DNA from 3 places in the Exiguobacterium sp. s141 genome. Region 3 is predicted to be linked to each of the others. Evidence: riboswitches for the same ligand, from Rfam matches in the RefSeq annotation. Region 3 holds a riboswitch; each other region holds the start of a gene.
What was found. A riboswitch is a leader RNA that binds a small molecule or an ion and turns the genes downstream of it on or off. The one in region 3 is predicted to bind S-adenosylmethionine.

Region 1: another riboswitch for S-adenosylmethionine. It lies ahead of msrA (peptide-methionine (S)-S-oxide reductase MsrA); the one in region 3 lies ahead of metK (methionine adenosyltransferase).
Region 2: another riboswitch for S-adenosylmethionine. It lies ahead of KNP74_RS00555 (aminotransferase class I/II-fold pyridoxal phosphate-dependent enzyme); the one in region 3 lies ahead of metK (methionine adenosyltransferase).

Annotation. Positions count from the first base shown of each region.
Region 1 covers NZ_JACSLJ010000001.1:153,473-161,038, forward strand. The annotation lists gene rlmN (dual-specificity RNA methyltransferase RlmN) at 1-111, opposite strand, end outside; gene KNP74_RS00810 (amidase family protein) at 181-1,584, opposite strand; gene KNP74_RS00815 (hypothetical protein) at 1,696-1,857, shown strand; SAM riboswitch class I at 1,902-2,002, shown strand; gene msrA (peptide-methionine (S)-S-oxide reductase MsrA) at 2,065-2,577, shown strand; gene KNP74_RS00825 (GRP family sugar transporter) at 2,606-3,469, opposite strand; tRNA gene KNP74_RS00830 (tRNA-Ala) at 3,603-3,675, shown strand; gene KNP74_RS00835 (four-helix bundle copper-binding protein) at 3,790-4,122, shown strand; gene KNP74_RS00840 (3'-5' exonuclease) at 4,189-4,755, shown strand; gene KNP74_RS00845 (bifunctional glycosyltransferase family 2/GtrA family protein) at 4,799-5,857, opposite strand; gene KNP74_RS00850 (sodium:calcium antiporter) at 5,960-6,949, opposite strand; gene KNP74_RS00855 (HD domain-containing protein) at 7,166-7,566, opposite strand, start outside.
Region 2 covers NZ_JACSLJ010000001.1:102,449-110,014, reverse strand. The annotation lists gene KNP74_RS00575 (glutamine synthetase family protein) at 1-1,000, shown strand, start outside; gene KNP74_RS00570 (peptide MFS transporter) at 1,050-2,543, opposite strand; gene KNP74_RS00565 (MDR family MFS transporter) at 2,688-3,932, opposite strand; gene KNP74_RS00560 (AI-2E family transporter) at 4,197-5,297, opposite strand; SAM riboswitch class I at 5,472-5,572, shown strand; gene KNP74_RS00555 (aminotransferase class I/II-fold pyridoxal phosphate-dependent enzyme) at 5,650-6,825, shown strand; gene KNP74_RS00550 (iron-containing alcohol dehydrogenase family protein) at 6,822-7,566, shown strand, end outside.
Region 3 covers NZ_JACSLJ010000001.1:518,471-526,036, reverse strand. The annotation lists gene ytkD (RNA deprotection pyrophosphohydrolase) at 1-344, shown strand, start outside; gene KNP74_RS02705 (alpha/beta hydrolase family protein) at 325-1,083, shown strand; gene pckA (phosphoenolpyruvate carboxykinase (ATP)) at 1,117-2,688, opposite strand; SAM riboswitch class I at 3,002-3,121, shown strand; gene metK (methionine adenosyltransferase) at 3,252-4,460, shown strand; gene KNP74_RS02690 (hypothetical protein) at 4,504-5,031, opposite strand; gene KNP74_RS02685 (GNAT family N-acetyltransferase) at 5,196-5,666, shown strand; gene KNP74_RS02680 (alpha/beta fold hydrolase) at 5,757-6,473, shown strand; gene mnmM (tRNA 5-(aminomethyl)-2-thiouridylate-methyltransferase MnmM) at 6,506-7,078, opposite strand; gene mnmL (tRNA modification radical SAM protein MnmL/YtqA) at 7,032-7,566, opposite strand, start outside.

The DNA.
Region 1 (7,566 bases), 360 kb from region 3:
GTCGATGTAGAGCGAGTCCCAGATTTGTCTCGCATGGAAGGCGCTGTATCCCCAAGAGACACACGCTTCTGTCAGCTGATCGAACGTCAGCCCGTATATAGATGGTTTCATTGCTATCTGTCCTTTCTTCAATCCGCATACGTACCATTGTAGCGGACGTGGACGACGGGTGCAACGTTCTTATAACGGTGGAACGGGACGCGAAATATGTCGCTCGAACGCATACGCCAGACGGATCAAGTCACGTTCGGCATAACTCGTCCCGGTGAACGATAGGCCGAACGGTGCCCCACTCGCTTTCAAGCGATATGGGATCGTGATGGTCGGATGCCCGGCTTTTGCCGCCATGTCATAGTTCAAATCGTGAGGCAAGACGAGCGCGTGCAACTGTTGTTCGTTTAATAGGCGGTCGAGTCCGTCCGTCTTGGCGTCACGCACGTCATCGAGCCGGCGCGTCAAATAGGCCGCCTCGATGAGACGTCCCGACAATCTTTCCGCCTTTTCGAACGTCTTTTGTCCGTGCGGGATCGTCTCAGGATGTCTGTTGTTCCAGTCCATCAAATCAGACAACGTCTCGTATGGGAGTGTCGTCGTGGCCAGGTACGCCTCGATCCCGAGTTTGAACTCGTGGTACAAAATATCGCCTTGGTCGAGCGTATCATGGGCGGGCAGCTCGACTTCGACAAGGTCGATGCCGCTCTGTTTCAACAGCTCGGTCGCCTCACCGTATAATGCTTGTTCTTCTGCTAATAAATCAGCTTTGACGATCCCGACACGCATCCCGACCGCTTGGCGCTCGTCGAGGCACGTCCGATACGGCGGACCGGCCGGGAGGTTGAGTGTCGCCGGGTCCGCCGGGTCTTCCCCTACCATCACCTCAAGTGCCCTTACCGCGTCTTCGAGCGTTCGTGCCATCGGTCCCGCCGTGTCTTGCGACCGCGAGATCGGGATGATGCCACTCCGACTGATGAGGCCGACGGTCGGTTTGATGCCGACGATGCCATTGTGCACGCTCGGATGGATGATGGAGCCGCTCGTCTCGCTACCGACAGCGAGCAGTGTCAGGTTCGCTGCAACCGCAGAGGCCGAACCTGAGCTCGAACCTCCGACATCGAGCTTATCCCCATATGGATTGAGCGTCTGCCCACCGACACCGCTCCAGCCGTTCGGCATGCCCTCGGTCAAAAAGTTGGCCCATTCGGACAAGTTCGCTTTCCCGAGGATGATGGCCCCGCTCGCTCGCAGGTTTTGGACGAGATTGGCGTCCCGGCCTGCGAAGTGATGCGCGAGGACGACGGCCCCGGCCGTCGTCTTCATGAGTCCGGCTGTCTCGACATTGTCTTTGATCAGCACCGGGATGCCGAGTAGCGGCAAGCGTAGCCCGCGACGAAATGCCCGGTCAGCCGACTCTGCCTCGAACAAGGCGTCCGGGTTCACTTGAATGACCGCCTTCAGTTTGTCGTTAAACTGGGCGATCCGGGTCAAATAATAGGCCGTCACGTCACGCGCCGTAATTGTTCCTTCTTTATATCCGCGATGGGCGGTTTCGATATCGAGTTCCATAAAATCAAATGTGTCAGTCATATTGATTCCTCCTTTGGTCACTCGATGGTATTCGCTATCGCCACATGATTTCCTGTTTTCGTTCGCCAACGAATGTGTAACTTGGTACACTGAAAGAAAAAGGAGGTTACTATGAACCGTTCGTACGTACTCGTCTTATTGTCCGTCTTTGCCTTGTTCTTCTTACAGTTATATGCCGGGGACGCCCCGTATACGTTACCGCTCTCCATCGTGCTCGTCATCCTGATTCTCGGTGCCACCTTGCTCCAACTACGGCGCAAGCCAAACCGTTGACGCCGCTTCAAATCTGATGGTATGATGCTGTCACCAACTACATATCGATATCTTGAGTGAACGAGAGACCTGGCTCTATGACTTCACAGCAACCTGCTACGGCAAGGTGCTACTACCAGCAAGGTGATTGCCTTGGCCGATATGACAGAGCGCTCATGTCGATGACATGGGCGCTTTTTTTGGAATGAAGATGAGGGGGACAAGATAATGGAGAAAGCAACATTCGCAGGCGGCTGCTTTTGGTGCATGGTGACACCGTTCGAGGAACAGCCCGGCATCGAGTCGATCGTATCAGGTTATACGGGAGGTCACGTCGACGATCCGACGTATGAGCAAGTGAAGACAGGGACGACAGGACACTATGAGGTCGTCGAGATCACGTTCGACCCGACGCTGTTCGCATACGAGCGCCTGCTCGAACTGTATTGGATTCAGACCGATCCGACCGATGACGGCGGTCAATTCCAAGACCGAGGCAGTCAATATGCGCCGGCCATCTTCTATCATACAGAAGAACAACGCGTGCAGGCAGAACAGAGTCGCGACGCGCTCGCGGCGAGCGGACGTTTCAAACAGCCGATCGTCACGAAGATTTTACCGGCCGACACGTTCTATCCGGCCGAGGAGTACCATCAAGACTTCCATAAAAAAAATCCGGCCCACTATAAAGAGGACCGGAAAAAATCTGGGCGTGACGCATTCATTGAACAAGCCTGGTAAGCGAAAGACGGGTCGTCTGACCCGTCTTTTAGCTTTTGGCGATTCCGAGCATGAATCCGGCCACGACGATGAGGCCGATACCCATAAAGACGAAGACACGTTCTTTCGTCGTCTTCTCTTCTTTCAATAGATAGATTCCGCCGAGCGTCGCCACGACGACGTTCAATTGCGACAAGGCGAACGAGGTCGCGATCCCGACTTCACCGCTCGACACGAACAGCCCGAAGTTCCCGATCCCCCAGGCGAGACCGGCCATGATGTTTTTGAACGTCTTCGGATCGAACTTCTTCACGTCTTTCTCACGCAGGCTGAACAACAGCGCCGCGACGAACATCCCCACCGACTGTGGCAAGATGGCCGTAATCCCGTCGACTTCGAAATAGTTCGTCAGGACGGCGTACGTCACGTAACCGATACTCGACACGAGCAGAACGAGCAATCCTTTCTTCAAGGCGCCGCTACTGTCTCCGTCTTTGTTCTGCTGATACGACGTCAACGCAGCCCCAATCACGATGAGAACGAGCGCCGAAAATCCGAGCCATAGTTCGGTCGTCGTTTTCCAGTCTCCGAGGACGATGACACCGAACAACGATGTACCGAGAAGCTGCATGCCGGTGCTGATTGGCATCGCCTTCGATACACTTAAAATTTGAAACGATTGGAACTGTAAATATTGTCCGAGTGCCCAGAATGCGCCGGAGATGAAGCCGGTCACGATTGCAAGCGTCGTGAACCCGGGATTGAACACGAGTGCGATGATGACCGCCATCACCATCGCCCCGATTGTCGTCCCGATCAACTGTTGAATCGGCTTCCCACCGACCTTTGAGACGATGAGCGGGATACTCCCCCACATCAAGGCAGGTAAGAGTGCGAGTAAAATCATTTCCATACATGACACCTGCTTTCGTAATATAACATCATTTGTGATTTTCCCACGTTCAGTGCTGATTAAACTTTGTTCAAAAAAATTAAAAATAGCCATTGCCAAATGTTTTACTAGGATGATATAATAATTTTCGAACGGGGCATTAGCTCAGCTGGGAGAGCGCCACGCTGGCAGCGTGGAGGTCAGCGGTTCGAGCCCGCTATGCTCCATTATTGAAGTCACCACTCATTTGAGGGGTGACTTTTTTGCGTCGCCGCCCGGTTTAACTCATCCGCTAGCGGGTAATGATTGTAAGACATCATTATTCCAAAGGGGGACTTATCATGGACCGAGCCTCTGTCGAAGAGACCATTTTAGCCGTCATCGACTGTATGCGGGCAAGCAATCATTGTTTCTCAAAATGCTTACAAGAAGAAGACTTGTTGATGGTCGCCGAGTGTATCCGGCTGACGAAAGAATGTTCGGAAGTGTGTGCACTCGCCCTGAACGCGCTCGAGACCGATTCGGCTTTCACCAAACCGATTGGTGCACTCTGCGCCCAGGTGTGTGACACGTGCGCCGTCGAATGTGGCCGCCACTTGCACGACCATTGCCAACGCTGTGCCGAAGCATGTCTCCGCTGTGCCGAAGCATGCCGCAACCTCGTGGCCGCATAATCGCTTTTTAGTCTAACGATATGTTAGACTTTTTTTATACTTGTTTTTACGAGAAAGGGATCAATTATGCCACATTCAATTCTTGCCATCGACGTCGAGACGGCGAACCGCGATAGTCGCAGCATCTGCTCTGTCGGCTGGAGCCTGCTCGTCGACGGTGAAATCATCGAAACGAACCAACTGCTCGTCAATCCGGAGGAAGACTTCGATGCCGGCAATATCCGGGTCCATGGCATCCGGCCGAGCGATGTCTGGGACGCCCCAGCGTTACCCGAGGTGCTCGAACAGCTCTATCCGACGCTGCGGGATGTCGACCTCGTCATGGCACACAACGCATCGTTCGATATGGGCGCGTTCAAGAAAGCGATCGCCAAATACGATTTATATACGTTTCCGACGATCGAGTACGGCTGTACCGTCAAGTTGTCGAGAAAACTGTATCCAGGTCTGCCGAATCACAAGCTGAACACGATGGCGGAATATTTGAACGTCCCGTTCATGCATCACGATGCGGCTGAAGATGCTCGCGTCTGTGCCCTGCTCATGCGCGACATGATGCAGAAGACCGGGATCCATGATCCGCGTGAACTGCACCGGTACACATCGGTCAAACTCGGAAAACTCGCTTATTGAACGATATGCATGCCAGACAGGCCAAGACACACGTCTTGGCCTGTTAGCGTTTAAAGATCCATTTTTTCTGGACATAATAACTGACGACGAACAAGAAGCTGTCGACGAACACTTTGATCCACACCTCACCGTCGCGGATGACATAGAACAGCGCATAGACGAGACCGGCCGACAGCGCCATCTGCAATCCGACGAGACCGAAGTATTTCGGCATCGCCCGCTTCGCCTTCGAATGGAACACAATTTTCCGATTGACGAAATAATTGAACAGCGATGACAGGATACGGGCCACGACCGTCGCAATCAAGACGTGCGTCGTCTCGAACCACGGATTCAACAAATAGACGAACAAGGCATAGAACCCGATGTCTAACAGAAATGATGCGACCGATGATAATGAATAGGCCAAAAACATGCGATAGATAAGAATCGAGTCGATCACCGGCCGGAAATGGGACGAGGCGTTTTCTGCCACATAGACGGTTTGAATTGGTGTCTGATGAATCGGGACTTGCAATCGTTTCGTGAACGTCAACATGTTCATCTCGAACTCATAACGGTTCCCCGGCACATCAAGCAATTGTTCCGCATACCGCAGCGGAATCGCCCGAAGGCCGGTCTGGGTGTCCTTCAGACGAAGACCGCTGCCGAGCAACATGACGCCGCGCGTCATCTGATTTCCGAATCGGCTCCGGAACGGGATATCGGACCCTGAAAAGTCGCGGCAGCCCATAATCAAATGATGAGGCCAACGTATGCCTTCTTCATACAGCTTCAAGACATCAGTCGGCAGATGTTGCCCATCCGCATCGACCGTGATGACCCCGTTCGTTCTAGGGAAATGCTGAACGACATGTCGAATCCCGGTTTTCAACGCCGCACCCTTCCCTTGATTCCGGGTATGCTCGAGCACCGTGACCCATTTTCCGACCTCGTCAAAAATCGGACGGGACGTCTCGGCACTCCCATCGTTCACGACGAACAGATGGACGAACCCTTCTTCTTTCAACTCCCGGACCAGTGTGACGAGCGCTTGATCGGGGTTATATGCTGGGATTAATATGACGTAATCATCAAGACGTTCCACGGAATGCATTTGCATCGCCACCCCTCCTTCCCTCCTTCTATACCCAAGTGAGTGAAAAGTGATTCCTCGAACCGCCTCAAACAAAAAACACGATGTCCGAGGACACCGTGTGGTCGATCAACCGATGAAGATGAAGTAAGACGACGCGAAATAGACGAGGACGACGAGAACGGACGGCAAGACGTAGCGGAACTTCGACGTGACATCTTTTCGAAGGACACTGTACATGACCAAGACCGACAAGATCGTGATCCCGATCGCCGTCACCAAGTGTGACGTGGACACATCCGCCAAAATCGAACCGCCTCGGTAGAAGACGTCCGACATCGCGATGATGAGCATATTGAAGATGTTACTCCCCAAAATCGAACCGAACGCCAAGTTGACGTTACCAAGCTTCAAGGCGACGAAGACGGCGACCGCTTCTGGGAGCGACGTCGAGGCCGCGATCAAGAAACTGCCGACAAAGCTCGAACCGAGTCCGGTCACGACGGCGATTTGGTCACCTAACACTGAAAGCGCCGTTCCGGCCGCCATGATGACGAGTGCGGCGATGATGAAGCCGATGACCGCGCGCTTGATCGGAATTGAGTCGGTGACGCTGACACCGACCTCTTGCTCGACTTCCCGTTCTGTCGTAGGTTCTTTTGGACGTTGTCCGATATAGTAAATCCCAATCGCGTACAACCCTGCAATCAATAAGGCATCGATCCCGATCCCGAGAATCGTGAAGTCGATGCGGATGACGAGTGCGAGCATCGTCACGAGCGTCAACATCAAACCGAGACTCGCCGTGTAGAGGTGATCCCGACTTGCTTCGTTAAATAGACGCTTCTGACGATAATACAAGTCAAACATCGCCAAGATAAAGATGTTGAACAAGTTCGAACCGAGCATGTTCCCGATGGCGATGTCCGGGTTATTGATCATGACGGCCGATACGCTCGTCGTCACTTCCGGCAACGATGTGGCACCGGCTAGCAATACCGTCCCGACGAGCATGCCGCTCATCGTCGACTTCTCGCTGATGACGTCGGCATACGTCGATAGTTTGATGGCAGCATACACAGTGAGTGCTGCGGCCAAGATGAAGTAAATAAATACCATTTTCCTCTGTCTCCCCTTTTTTCAAAAAATCAAAAAAGACCTCTTTATGGACGCCGAAGAAGCATCCATAAAAAGGTCTCGCGGACTTGGATCAGAAGCTCGATGGACCGAGTGCGTTGCACCGTAGTGACGATCCATCGACCACATTCGTGGTCGCTACTCCCCTTCTTATGTTCACGATGAATATATCACGTTTAAGGTTACTTGACAATCATTTCACTCAAGCCACGTGACGATCTCGTCCGACTGCAATGCCATTCGATACGATAATTCATCGATTGCTTGGAGTGCCGGGAGCGACAAGCGTTCCCACAGTCCTGCTTCTTTCAATTGAGCCGACAAGGCGTCGAGCTCGGGTTGGTTGACCTCGGTCCCGTGACGATATCCTTCGCGCATCGTCTCGTTCAGCTCGAAAGCGGTCTGACAAAGCGTCGTCGTCTCTTGAAGCCACTCCTCTTCACGGAACCCATGTTTGATGACACCGAACAACTTCTCTAACTTCTCGGTCCGCCCTTCTTCGACTCCGTAAAACAACAAGTTCATTTCCGTCTCGAACGCTTCGATGAGCGTCGTCGTCTGCGCGAACGGCTTCAACGCATGGAGCAGTTCATGATAAT
Region 2 (7,566 bases), 420 kb from region 3:
GTTCTTCTGTGACGTCTGCACACCAGACGGGGAACGGTATGAGTTCGACCCGCGTAACGTCTTGAAGGATGCCCTCGAGCGCGCTGCTCGTGACGGATACTCGATCTTCGTCGGTGCCGAGCCGGAATTCTTCATCTTCGACGAAAACGGAGAGTTCTATGACGAGGCCGGATACTTCTCGACACGTTCGGAAGACAAAGGCTATGAGGTACGTCAACATATCGCCAACCGGTTGAGCGATGTCGGCTTCAACATCGAAGCGGTCCACCATGAAGTGGCACCGGCCCAGCACGAGATCGGCATCAAGTACGATGACGCGTTGCATACGGCCGACAACATCCAGTTCTTCAAAGAAATCGTCACGTTGGCAGCCCAAGAGAAAAACGCGAAAGTGTCGTTCTTGCCGAAACCGCTCCGCGACGTGAACGGTTCGGGGATGCACCTCAACATCTCGGTCTGGAAGAACGACAAGGACGGCAATCCGACGGTCAACGCGTTCGAAGAGCCGGAGTCGGATTACGGCCTGTCGGTCACAGCTCGTCATTTCATCGAAGGCATCTTGAAGCATGCCCGTGCGACGGCCATCTTCACGAACCCGCTCCCAGAATCATATGAACGTCTCGTTCCAGGCTTCGAGGCACCGGTCAACATCTGTTGGAGCCCGTCGAACCGCAGTTCGATGATTCGAATCCCGGCGTCACGCGGCAGTGCGACACGCGTCGAAGTCCGTAACCCAGACCCGAGCGCCAACCCATATCTCGCCCTCGCGGCCCTGATTTACGCTGGACTCGAAGGGATCGAGCAACAGCTTGAGCCGTCATCACCGAACGAGGACGACTTGTTTGAGTACTCGGCCAAACAAATCGAGAGTCAAGGCATCTCGTCACTCCCGGCGACGTTCCATGAGTCGATTCAATCGCTCAAGTCGGACCGGTTCCACGATTACTTCAACCATGACTTGATTGACCGCTACTTGTCGCTCATCCAAGTCCGTAAATAAGCAAAGCATACAAAAGCCCATTCCTCGGCCGAGGAATGGGCTTTTGCGCTTAATGAATGCCGCGCATATACTTTTTGATGACCGGGGCGAGTGCGAACAGGATCAGACTGAGCACGATGGCCGCGCCACCGATAATCCCGAAGTAAAGCATCTCGTTCTCCGGTGAATAGAAACGGACGAGTTGAGCGTTGATCCCTTGCGCCGCAGCGTTCGACAAGAACCAGAGCGACATCGTCTGGGCCGAGAAAGCGGCCGGGGCGAGTTTCGTCGTCGCCGACAGACCGACCGGCGACAGGCTGAGCTCACCGAGCACGACGATGAAGTAGCTAAGGACGAGCCAGAGCGGGTTGACGAGCGTGTCCGGGCCTCCGAAATAGGCCGGGAGCAAGATCACCAAGAAACTTAACCCTGCGAACAAGATCCCGAACGCGAATTTCGTCGGGATGCTCGGCGCACGGTCACCGAGTCGGACCCAAAGCCATGCGAAGACCGGTGCGAGCATGATGATGAACAGCGGGTTGAGCGACTGGAACCAGGCCGGTGAGAGCGTGATCCCTAAAAATTCAAGATCGGTCCGCTTATCGGCATAGCTGGCCAAAATCGTCGCCCCTTGCTCTTGAATCGCCCAGAACATGACCGAGGCGATGAAGAGCGGGATGTAGGCGATGATCCGTGACCGTTCGACTTCCGTCGTTTTCGGACTGCGATACATGATAATGAAGTAAATCGTCGGAATGGCGATCCCGAACACACCGACGAGGCCGATGAACGTGTTGATCGTGAACAAACCTTGCGGGATGAGCACGGCCAACAGGCCACCGATGAGGATGACCGCGATCGTCGTATACTTGATCGCGTTTCTCTTCTCAGACGGCGTCAACGGGTTCGGCACATATGAACCGGCAAGACCGAGGTTGCCTTTCTTCGTGACGAGGAAGACGACGAGACCGATGAACATCCCGACCGCGGCGAGTGCGAAGCCCCAATGGAAGCCGTAGCTCTTTTGGACTCCACCGACAATCAAAGGTGAAATGAAGGCACCGAGGTTGATCCCCATATAGAAGATGCTGAACCCGGCGTCACGACGACGGTCCGTCTCGTGATACAGGTCACCGACGATGCTTGAAACGTTCGGTTTCAACAAGCCCGTACCGATGACAATCAGTGCCATCGAGATGAACAAGAACGTCAGGCTGCCTGGAATCGACAAGACGATATGCCCGAGCATGATGAACACTCCGCCAAAGAAGACGGCCCGAGACGTCCCGAAGACACGGTCGGCGAGCCATCCCCCAATGACCCCCGACATGTAGACGAGTGCGCCGTATACCGACATGATTGACAAGGCGACATTCTGGTCGAGACCGAGACCGCCCTCAGATACCTCGTAGTACATGTAGAACACGAGGATGGCGCGCATCCCGTAATACGAGAACCGTTCCCAAAACTCAGTGAAGAATAGCGTGAACAAGCCTTTAGGCTGTCCGAAAAAACCTTTTTGTGGCACGCTGTCCACAATTTTCTGTTTATCGATCCTTTCCATGAAAGATCCCTCCTTAACCGTATCATCATAAAAAAGAATCATTATGTTTGTAAAGAATAAACGAATGAAAAATTCAAAATTTAATGATATTCGAACGAAATCAAAAACCACACTAAACGACTAGGTTCAGTGTGGTTTTATAAGTCAAGCTGTCTTTTGTTTCGCTTCGGCTGCGCTGACGCGGCGTCCAAGTTGCCAATAGATGAGTCCCGACACGCAACTGGCCGCCCCGACGAGGATCAACGCGATATGTCCGGCGCGTTGGTCGAAGAACAGGCTTGCCATGATCGGTGCGGTCACCCCGCCGATCAACCATTGGATGCTGGCGGCCCCGTTGTAGGCACCGCGCATATTCTCCGGAGCGATCAAGGCGATGAACGTCTGTTGGACCGGGGACATGATCATCTCGCCGAGCGTATAGAAGGCGTACACCGCGAGCAAGACGCTGACGAGAACGAGGTACGGTGTCCCGAGTGAATAGAGGAGACGCGGCATGACGGCGATCAGAATCATGCCGACCCCGAAGATGGTCGCCCCGGCGAGCATGACGTTGCCGAACGGCTTGCGGCCGAGTTTCGAAGCGATCGGAAACTGGAACAACACGACCATGATGCCGTTCAAGGCGAGCATATAGGCGAACGGGTTCTCACGATCGGTGTACGATGGCATCGACTCTCTCAAGAAGAGGGGCAGCATGCTCTCGATGAGCGAGAAGCCCATCGAGATGAAGACACCGGCAAAGATGAACACGAGGAACACCTTGTCATTGTAGAACACGCGCAGGACATCCCGGTTCGATGGCGTGTCGACATCGGTCGTCTCTGGGAGCGACTCCCGGATGAAGCGACCGAGGACGAGTGCGTACAAGACGAAGACGAGAGCGGCCGAGTAGAAGATATACTGCCGGTCGATAAAGAGGACGGCACTCCCGAGGAGCGGGCCGAATGCAGCCCCGATATTGTGCCCCATCCGCAACAGACCGAACGCCTCGTTCATCTGTTCGGGCTCGGTCACATCGGCTACCATCGCGCTTGCGGCCGGGTGGAACAATGAGTTCGTCAAACCGAGCATGGCGTTCAAGAGAAGGAGCGGCCAAAACGTTTCGGCGAAGGCGAAACCGACGAGGGCGAGGGCGTCGCCAAGAATGGCAGCCATCATGATTGGTTTGCGGCCATACAGGTCTGCGAGCCGTCCACCGACGACCGATCCGATGAGCGCCATGATTGGTCCGGTCGCCATGATGACCCCGACCTGGATATAACTGTCGAGCTTGTCGCTATAGTATAGGACGAGGAACGGTGCGATCATGAACATCATGACACCGGTGATCGTCTCTCCGAGGAAGCGGATCCAAATGTTACGGTCGAGCTGTTTGAGTGATTGAATCATTAAGGTCACCTGCTTTAGTTGATAGAATAAGAAAAGGGACGCAGCATGCACAAAGGCATACGCGTCCCTACGATCTTAGGCATGCCTCGGAAGGCAGGCGACATCACGGATTCAAATCACGGAGAGGCGCCTGCCGGTCAATATGAACTTGGACGTGCGAGCGTTGAATGACTGACATCGGTACCTCTCCTTTCTGCATTGGACTGTCTTCTCTTCAAGATTATGATATTTCCGTGAAATGTGTCAACATAAATCGTCAATGTGTCATAATAATTCGTTCAAATTCTTTCGGCTGAGCCGGTAGTCGATCAACCGAGAGAACACGACTTGAATCATCGCCGTGACCGGGACACTGATGAACATCCCGACGAGACCGAACAGGCTACCTCCGATGATGATCGAGGTGATGACCCAAAACGGGGTGATGCCGACGCTGTCGCCGAGAATCTTCGGGCCGAGCCAAAGTCCGTCGAATTGTTGCAACAAGAAGATGAACAAGAGGACGATGAGCGCCGTGAACGGGTCATAGAAGTAAGTGATGATGAACGCCGGGATCATCCCGAGCAGCGGTCCGACGTACGGGATGAAGTTCAAGACACCGACGATGACGCCGAGCAGAAGCGCGTATGGCGCCCCGATGATCAACAGACCGGCGACGGCCAGCACCCCGATGATGAGGCAGTCGAGCGACTTCCCGATGATATAGCGTTTGAAGATATAATCCATCTCTTGGAAGATGTCGATCGTCGTCTTGGCTGACGCGACCGGGAACATCGCATACAACAGACGCTTGAACATGCGGGCAAAAATCTCTTTGTCTTTCAACAGATAGATCGAGATGACGATCCCAATCAAGAAGTTGATGAGCGTCATCGTGAAGCTCGACACGTAGCTGACCGACGACAAGACGGCGGTCTCGACCCAGCCCGAGTAACGTTCCTCGAAGCGGCTGAAATCGATGGCTTGGGCAATCGTCGCGTTGTACTCTTTCAAGTACGTGTTCAACTGGGCGAGGAACCCGTCAATCTGTCGGATGTAGAACGGGAGCTCTTCGATGAGTGAGGCGAGGCTCGAATAAATGCGTGGGAACAGCGTCACCGCAGAGATGACGAGAATCCCGATGAAGACGATGTAAACGATCAGCAAACCTTGATAGCGTTTTAATTGAAACCGTTCTTCTATATAGGACAGGACGGTATTCAGGAGCAGCGCGATGGCAATTCCCATGATAATCGGCGTCAGCAACTGGAACGTATAGTGCAACACACTAGAAATCGTGTCCGGTTCACTGATGACTTTCCATAGGACGAGCAGAATCAATCCGATCACGCTCAACTTCCAAATCAATTGACGATTTAATTCCAAAGGTCCATCCCCTCATCTTTTAAATTTTGTAGAATAACGTTCACTTTGTACTATGACCTTTTTTTTATCGGGATTCAATAGGCCACACCTATTTTCGAAAAAGGATTGACAAGATTGGTAACGTTTGGTTAACTAAGTGACATATTACAAAAAGACAAATCGCATATAAAACACTTTCTATCAAGAGAAGCGGAGGGACTGGCCCGATGAAGCTTCAGCAACAGATTGATTCAATACTGTGCTAATTCCAGCAAGGTGACCTTGAGAGATGGAAAGGTGGTTGTTTGAATACGTCCGTATCTCGACACCCCTTTCCGCGGAAAGGGGTGTTTTTTGCATAGGAGGACTATTCATGACTGACAGACGCTCACATCTACTTAAAACGTTACCACCACAACATTTCGTCGGACTCGCGAACGAGTTGGCCGAACTCGAACAGGCCGGCCGCGACATCATCCGACTCGGACAAGGGACGCCTGACCTGCCTACGCCTGAGCCAATCTGTGACGCGCTTCAGACGGCGCTCCTCGACGCCTCGACCCATCAATACGGTCCGTTCCGCGGTCAGGCCCGCCTGAAGCAAGCAGTGGCGACGTTCTATTTGAATGAGTATGGAGTCGAACTTGATCCCGAGACAGAAGTAGCGATTCTCATCGGCTCAAAATCTGGTCTCATCACGTTGCCGCAATGCGTACTCGAACCTGGCGACGGGATCTTGCTACCGAATCCCGGCTATCCTGATTACATCTCGGGGGCACGCCTCGCCGGTGCCGTCGTCCGTGACCTCGTCCTCCGGGAAGAGAACGGCTTCTTGCCGGACTATGAGACGCTCGATACGCAAGATGCAAAACTCATGTATTTGAACTACCCGAGCAATCCGACCGGAGCCGTCGCCTCACCCGCTTTCTTTGACGATACCGTCCGTTTCGCCCGGGAGCGGGACTTGATGGTCGTCCACGATTTCGCATACGGCAGCATCGGATTCGATGGCCACGTCCCGCCTAGCTTTCTGCAGGCGGATGGGGCGAAAGAAGTCGGCATCGAGGTATATACGATGTCGAAAGCTTTCAACATGTCCGGTTGGCGCGTCGCCTTCGCCGTCGGGAACGCGGACATCATCGAGGCGATCAACACGTATCAGGACCACGTCCACGTCAGCGTGTTCTCGGCCATCCAGGCGGCGGCTGTCGCTGCGCTCGAGGCGCCCCGTACCATTCGCGATGACTTGGCACGACTGTACGAGGCACGGCGTGATCGCCTGATCGACGGGTTGAACCGGGCCGGCTGGGCCGTCGAACCGCCGGAGGGTTCGTTCTTCGTCTGGGCGAAAGTGCCCGAGGGCGATGCCAAATCGTTCTCGCGTAAGTTATTGTACGAGGCAGGAGTCGCCGTCACCCCGGGCTATTTCTTCGGTTCGGAAGGGAACGGATACGTCCGCTTCGGTCTCGTCTCACCGGAACCGAAGATTGACGAGGCCGTCGAACGAATCGAGCGGTTGTTTGCCGCCTATGAGGAGGTGCGCGCATGATTCGTCAGGCCGTCCTTGAATATGACCACGCCGATGACGCGCTCGACCGTCTTGATGACTTAGTCGACGGCCGACGTGCCCACGTCCTGCACGGTCAGAACGGGTATGACGTCGTCCGAGCCATCTTTCCGGCCATCGCGGACTATCCGGCAACAAGGTTCAGCGGGGAGTGCACGGACTCGGAAGTCAAACGGCTCAAACCGTTGGACGCCGACGTGTTAATCGCCGTCGGAGGCGGCAAGCTCGTCGATACGGCCAAACTCGTCGCCTATCAACGGAACGTCCCGCTCATCGTCGTTCCAACGCTCGCCTCGAACTGTGCGGCGTTCACACCGCTCAGCGTCGTCTATCAGGAGGACGGGAGCTACGACCGCTACGACATGTTCCGCGTCGTCATCGAACGGGTCATCGTTGACTCACGGGTCATCTCACGCTCACCATATGAATACTTTCGGGCCGGTGTCATCGACACGGTCGCGAAGTTTTACGAGGCCCGTTATTTGAGTGGTGACAGCTCAGCTGACGCCGGCGTCAACACCGGACTCGTCTTGGCCGAGCAGTGCGGGCGTCTCGTCGAACTTGAATTGAGCGAGCACGCTTTTGAGTCGTATAGTGACGACGTCCGCTTCGCGGTCGATCACGTGCTCGCCATCGGTGGCGCCGTCGGTGGATTTGGTGACGCCGGGACACGCGTCGCCGTGGGCCATGCGGTCCATAATGCGCTCAGCCGCTTCGAGTCGA
Region 3 (7,566 bases):
AGCAACGCGGACTCGAGTTTCCGGGTGGAAAAGTTGAGCCCGGCGAACATGAGGATGATGCCGCGATTCGGGAAGTGTATGAAGAAACGGGCGGTGTCGTGAAGACGCTGCACTATCTCGGACAATACCGCGTGCTCGGGCGCGGGGACACGGTCATCAAAAATATTTACTTCGCCGAGATCGAGCGCTTCGATGACCATCCGGCCGTTGACGAGACCGACGGCGCGGTTCTCATGAAGGAACTGCCAACGAATCTGCTCCGGAACAACCGGTACAGTTTCATGATGAAAGACCGGGTGCTCCCGGAAACGATGAAGGTGCTCCATGAAAAACGAATGGTTTGACCGGATCGAGGTCCTCCCTCCATATGCCGGTTATGCGGTCCACCGTGGCTGGTACGCTACGCGCGATGGTGAGGATGTCGTCGCCTATACGATCACGCCGACGCGACCGAACGGGCACGTCCTGTTTTATTTGCGCGGCGGAACAGGACGCATCGGGGACGTGCGCTTGCCTCGGTTGATGCAGTTCGCGGCCAAAGGCTTCCACGTCGTGGCGCCTGTTTACCGTGGTAACCATGGGGGGAGCGGGAAAGAAGACTTCGGCGGGGCCGATTTAGAGGATGTCTTGTCTCTTTATGATCGCGTCCATCGAACGGATACGCTCATTCATGCCCTTGGCTTCTCGCGCGGGGGCATGATGGCGTTGTCGCTCGCCGCGGAGCGGCCGCTCACGTCCGTGACCTCATGGGCGGGTGTCACCAATTTGGAATGGACGTACGAAGAGCAACGCTCGATGCGGAAAATGCTCCGCCGTATGACCGGGGGTGACCCGGAAGCGGCTCGTGAGGCGTACGTGGAGCGTTCACCCCTCTACAAGGACTGGGAGGCCCCGACGTTATTGATTCACGGGACAGACGACGAGCAAGTGCGGCTCCGCCATGCGACAGCCGTGGCCGAACGGATGGGGGAGCGGGCCGAACTTTGGATCGTCCCGTTCGCTCATCAACTCCCGTTTTGGGAAAAGTGGAAGACGACCGATGAGGCGATGGACTGGATGTTAGCCGTCGCACCAAAAAAATGACTAGCGCCTAAACCAGGCGCTAGTCATTTTTTATTAAACGATGATTGGGCCGGCCGCGACGACCGCCTCACTCGCTTTCGTGAATCGTTTGAAGTTGTCTTGGAACTTACGGGCGAGCGCTGCCGCCTCGGCGTCGTAGCGGGCCCCGTCTTTCCATGTGCCCCGTGGGTTGAGCACGTCGTCTGGCACCCCGTCGATGTGGCGTGGAATCTCGACGTTGAAGATGTCATGGCGCGTCGTCTCGACGTCACGGAGTTTCCCGTTGACGGCCGCGTTCACCATCGCCCGTGTATAGGCGAGCTTCATCCGCGATCCTTCGCCGTAAGCTCCGCCGGTCCAACCGGTATTGACGAGATAGACGTCGACGTCATGTTTCTCGATCAACGTGCCGAGCATGTCGGCGTAGCGTTCCGGTGCGAGCGGCAAGAACGGTGACCCGAAACATGTCGAGAAGGTCGCCTGCGGCTCCGTCACGCCGCGCTCCGTGCCGGCTAGCTTCGACGTATAGCCTGACAAGAAGTGATACATCGCCTGTTCCTTCGTCAATTTGCTGATTGGAGGCAGGACGCCGTACGCGTCGGCCGTCAAGAAGACGATCGTGTTCGGATGCCCGGCTCGTGACGGAAGCATCGCGTTATCGATAAATTGAATCGGGTAGGCTGCCCGTGTGTTCTCAGTGAGTGAGATGTTCTTGTAGTCTGGCGCCCGTTCCTCGTCCAAGACGACGTTCTCAATCAACGAGCCAAATCGAATAGCATCGTAGATTTGAGGTTCGTTCTCACGCGACAAGTTGATCGTCTTCGCGTAGCAACCGCCTTCAATGTTGAAGACGCCGTCAGGAGACCAACCATGCTCGTCGTCCCCGATTAAATGACGTTCTGTGTCGGCCGATAGCGTCGTCTTTCCGGTACCTGATAGCCCGAAGAAGAGAGCCGTCTCGCCGGCATCCGATACGTTCGCCGAGCAATGCATCGACAAGACGTGCTGTTCCGGTAACAGGAAGTTCATGACTGAGAAAATCGATTTTTTAATTTCGCCGCCGTATTCTGTTCCCCCGATCAGAATGGTCCGTTTGGCGAATGAGACGAGAATGAACGTTTCGGAGTTCGTCCCGTCGACTTCCGGATCGGCCTTATAGCTCGGTGCATAGATGACCGTGAACGGATCAAAGGCACCTTGTGTCGGCCATTCGCGCAAGAACAACTGTTTCGCGAACAAGTTGTGCCACGCGTATTCTGTGATGGCCCGCACTGGAAGCGTATAATGCTCGTCAGCCCCGGCAGACGCCTCGAGATAATAGAGCTTGTCTTTCGTCTCGAGATGCGTGAGCACTTTATTGAGCAGTGCCGTGAACTTCTCTTCTGCGATCGGTTGGTTGACCGGACCCCAGTCTACTAAATGATTGCTGACTTCATCTTGCACGACGAATTTGTCTTTCGGTGACCGTCCTGTGAATTTACCTGTACTGACCGATAAAGCCCCGTCTTTCGTCAGTACGCCTTCCCCGTTGCGAATGGCTTCTTCCACCAATTCTGGAACCGTTAAGTTCCGCATCATGTCGGCACCTTTAATTAATTCTTCGATTTTCAGGAGCGTTGTCGCCATCCTGAATCCCACCTTTCCCCTAAATAGATGTGGATGAAATCCGCATACTTCCGCGTTTTATTAGTATGACGTTTTTATTATATGTGACATACTAATCAAAAACAAGCCTTTTTACCCTTTAAAGTAAGCGCTTTCTTACACTGTCATTCTAACATATTCTGTACCAGGTCATAGTACAAAATCGAAAACCGACAAAAAAATGTTTGATATTTCACAAACATAACTATTGCGAGTTCGTGAAAAGTTTTACGAATTCAGTCGATACGCTTGACAGAACGGGGTGTCATTTATATGATGGTCTTCGTAACGGATACTCTTATTCTGAGCGGTGGAGGGAACAAGGCCCTACGAAGCCCAGCAACCGTCCGATTTGTCATTGTTATTCGGAAAAGGTGCTATCCTGAAGCGAAGCGCAAGCTTCGAACGATAAGAGGGTAAGGAAGAACGATTCAACCTTTCCCATTGAACATGGCGAAAGGTTTTTTTCATTACCGTCCCAAAGCAACGCGTAAGGGGAACGAGTACCGTCCACACATCACCCTTATTATAGGAGGTTTTTCGAAATGGCAAACTTGAACCGTCGACTTTTCACTTCGGAGTCCGTCACGGAAGGACATCCGGATAAAATTTGTGACCAAATCTCAGATGCGATTTTGGATGCGATTTTATCTGAAGATCCAAACGCCCGCGTTGCGGCTGAGACATCTGTCACGACAGGTCTCGTGCTCGTAGCAGGTGAGATCACAACATCAACTTACGTGGATATCCCGAAAGTTGTTCGTGAAACAGTTCGTGAGATCGGCTACACACGTGCAAAATATGGTTTTGATGCAGAGACTTGTGCTGTCCTCACATCGATTGATGAGCAATCGGTAGACATCGCCCAAGGTGTCGACCAAGCGCTTGAAGCTCGTGAAGGACAAATGACTGAAGAAGAAATCGATGCGATCGGCGCTGGTGACCAAGGTCTCATGTTCGGTTACGCAACAAAAGAGACACCAGAACTCATGCCGCTCCCGATTTCACTCGCGCACAAATTGTCACGTCGTTTGGCAGAAGTTCGTAAGAACGGCACGCTCGCTTACCTTCGTCCTGATGGTAAGACACAAGTGACGGTCGAATACGACGAAGCGAACAACCCAGTTCGCATCGACACAATCGTCATCTCGACGCAACACGCCGAAGACATCACACTCGAACAAATCCAAGCTGATTTGAAAGAGCACGTCATCGACGCGGTCATCCCGTCTGAACTCATCGACGCGGATACAAAATACTTCATCAACCCGACTGGCCGTTTCGTCATCGGTGGACCACAAGGGGATGCAGGCCTTACAGGACGTAAAATCATCGTCGATACGTACGGTGGTTACGCTCGCCACGGCGGCGGCGCGTTCTCAGGTAAAGACCCAACCAAAGTTGACCGTTCAGCGGCGTACGCGGCTCGTTACGTAGCGAAAAACCTCGTTGCAGCGGGACTTGCTGACAAAGCAGAAGTTCAACTTGCTTACGCGATTGGCGTTGCCCACCCGGTATCGATCGCAGTCGACACGTTCGGCACAGGCAAATTGAGCGAGACTGAGCTCGTCGAACTCGTTCGCGAGAACTTCGACCTCCGTCCGGCCGGCATCATCAAGATGCTCGACCTTCGCCGTCCAATCTACAAGCAGACAGCAGCTTACGGCCACTTCGGTCGTACAGACGTTGAACTCCCATGGGAGCAAACGGATAAAGCGGCAGTGCTTGAAGAAGGCGCGAAACGCTTCGCATAAGACAGTAAAAACGACCTTTCTCAGCGAAAGGTCGTTTTTTTTGTTAGGCTTGTGTTTTGTTGTCATTCGATGATTCGTTATTGCTTGATGACGTGTCGGATGAAGTTTCTTGCCCGAGCGCCGTATCTTTCGCATCGACGACTTTCTCGCCGATCGATTGAAGATCTGACTTCGCTTCTTGCGCAGTGCCGACGACTTTGTTCACGTCTTCTTTGACCGTGTCGACTTCACCAGCGACTTTCTCGTATACGTTTTGAACGTCAGTGGCAACTTCTTGGATGATTCCAGAAGCCGATTTCACTTGGTCGATGACTTGTGAGGCCTTTCCGGCTGGGTCTTGTTTGACTGTATCGACGAGACCGCCGACCGACGATTTCGCGCTCGAGAACGATTGTTTCGTGTTCTCACGGTTCGACGTGCTAAGTAAGGCGAGCAGACCGCCGACGAGGGCGCCGAGGAGCATCCCGGTCACGACGGTGATTTTAGGGCCACCTGCATTTGCTTGGTCAAACTGACGATTTGGATTGTTGGCTTGCTCTAGTTTTGGATCATGTTGTAGTTTCGGTTCCATAGTAACACTCCTTTTTGTAAGTTGGCATTGATACTCTTATACCCGAGTCAAAATGGAAAATAACGTCTTCCTTCATTTCGACATCAAAAAGTAATGAGCGGGCAGGATATTTTTTTGCTGATGGGGAATGATACTACTAGATTGGCCAAAAGGGGGATGCCGTTATGAAGATCAGGGAAGCCGTACCAGAAGATGCCGCCACCATCCGCGATATTGCGCTCGCAACGGTCAGTGAACAAGACGAGGTTCGTTCAAAAGTAATGGAACGGGCTTATCAGCAAGAAGAGATCGTCCGCGCCATCAGTTCAAGCGAGGAGGCGAAAGAGCAGTTGTTCATTGTCGGTGAAGCCGAAGGCGACGTCATCGGGTTCTATCATGCGATCGACCGCGGGGATACGTGGGAAGTGCTCCGACTCTATCTTCATCCGACCCATCACCGACAAGGTCTCGGAACGGCCTTATTGTCTCATCTGCGCGAACGTAAAGTTCAACCGATCGAACTGTACGTCGAGAGTTCGAACGAGCAGGCGATCGCCTTTTTGAACCATGAGGCGTTCATCGAATTGAATCGGATTCAAGAGGAAGTGTACGACCAACCGATGGAACTGATTCATTTGCGCTATGACCCGAGCTAAGACCCTAGACGGATTTTCTGACAAACATCAGTCTCGGCTGATGTTTTTTGTTAGTATAAAAACATGGACATAATAAAATGAGGTGACAGTATGACATACGAAGAAGAATCACGAAAAGGGGTCATCGTGATCGTCTATCCGCTCCAGTTCACGTCGCGCTTGAGCGAGGCGTTTTTAGGACGGTTACGTGACGAATATGAAGTTCTCGTCGTGACCGGACAGACGGTCGGTTTGACCGCGGAAGACCATAAGCTGTTAATCAAGAACACGCTACGCGAGGCGAGCCAGTACAAACTGCCGATTCACGTCATCGCCTTCAGTCTCGGGGCATTGTTAACGAACCGATTGCTCCAGGAATACGATGTGCCGCTCGGCAGTTTGACGTATATCTCACCCTTGTTCGATTGGCATCCGTCCCGCCAAATCGGCGGATTGAAACAAGTCGTCGCGAGTGCGGTCGACCGTTTCCGTCCGGATTTGCCGCTCGGCATGATGACGTTCATGGGTGCAGGCGAAGAGTCGTCCCGCTTCGGTGAGATCACGTACGGGCAATACCGGGAAATCGAGGAAGAGATCGTCGAGCATCAAGAAGAGAAGAAACATTTGCCGCGCCTTCCACTCGCTTGCTTCTATGCGCCGGACGACCGCTTCGCCGATGTGAAACTGACGCTCAACGTCTGTCGAAAAATCGGCGGCGATCAAGTGTACATCCGCCGGCTCGAAGGCTTCCCGCATTTCGGCTATGAACGACTGAACACGAAGTTCGCGGAGACGCTCATCACGTTTTATGAATTGATTCGAGAATGACAAAACAGGCGACTCGCTCGAGTCGCCTGTTTTCATGCACGTTTTTCAATCGCCACGATAAACGGGGGATGATTGATTTGATTGATGAAGCCGTAACGGAGGACGCCGGCCCGCTTTTGATCGAGTGCCTCGACGTAGGCGAGCACCTCGTCGCGCTCGATTTTGCCGCTATCATGGCCATGATAGATGACGACGACGATGACACCACCGACGGCCATGACGTCGAGCAGTTGCTCGAGGGCGTCGATGGTCGTATTGCCCGTCGTCGTGACCGACTTGTCGCTTCCCGGTAAATAACCGAGGTTGAACACGGCGGCTGTGATCGGGCGTGTCTCGTCCGCTACAATTTCTCGGACGGTGTCGTGGCTGTCGTGGATGACAGTGACGCGGTCCGTCAATGCTGCTTCCTCGATGCGAATGCGTGTCGCCTCGACCGCCGCTGCTTGGACATCAAACGCGTAGACGTGTCCCGTCGCCTCGACGAGTTCGGCTAAAAACAATGTATCGTGCCCGTTGCCGGCCGTCATATCGATGGCGACGGCACCAGGTGTGACGTGTTCACGGAGTAGGTACTTCGCGAACGGTAAGACTCTCATTAATCCCATGGCTCTCATCCTTCTTTTTTCCTTGGAAGGAATCACGACGCACCAGTTCGGCATCGATGGCGTTCAAGACGGCCATCTTGTGCCGGCTCCACGTCGGACCGATCAACAGATCCGGTGGCCCGTCACCGGTCAACCGATGGATGACGATCTCGGGCGGTAACGTCTCAAGCTGGTCGCAGACGAGGGAGACGTAAGTCGTCTCGTCCATGAGCTCGAGCAATCCTTTTTCGTACTGACGGGCGAGCGGCGTGTGCTTCAAGACGTGGAGCAAATGGATCTTGATTCCTTGTATGTCCATTTTAGCAACTTCTCGCGCCGTGTCGAGCATCATCTCTGTCGTCTCGCCAGGGAGACCGTTAATGATATGGACAACCACGTTTATATTGCGTCGGCGGAGCTTGGCGAGACCTTCGAGGAACGTCTTGTAGTCATGGCCACGATTGATTTTTTTCGCTGTCACATCGTGAATCGTCTGTAGGCCGAGTTCG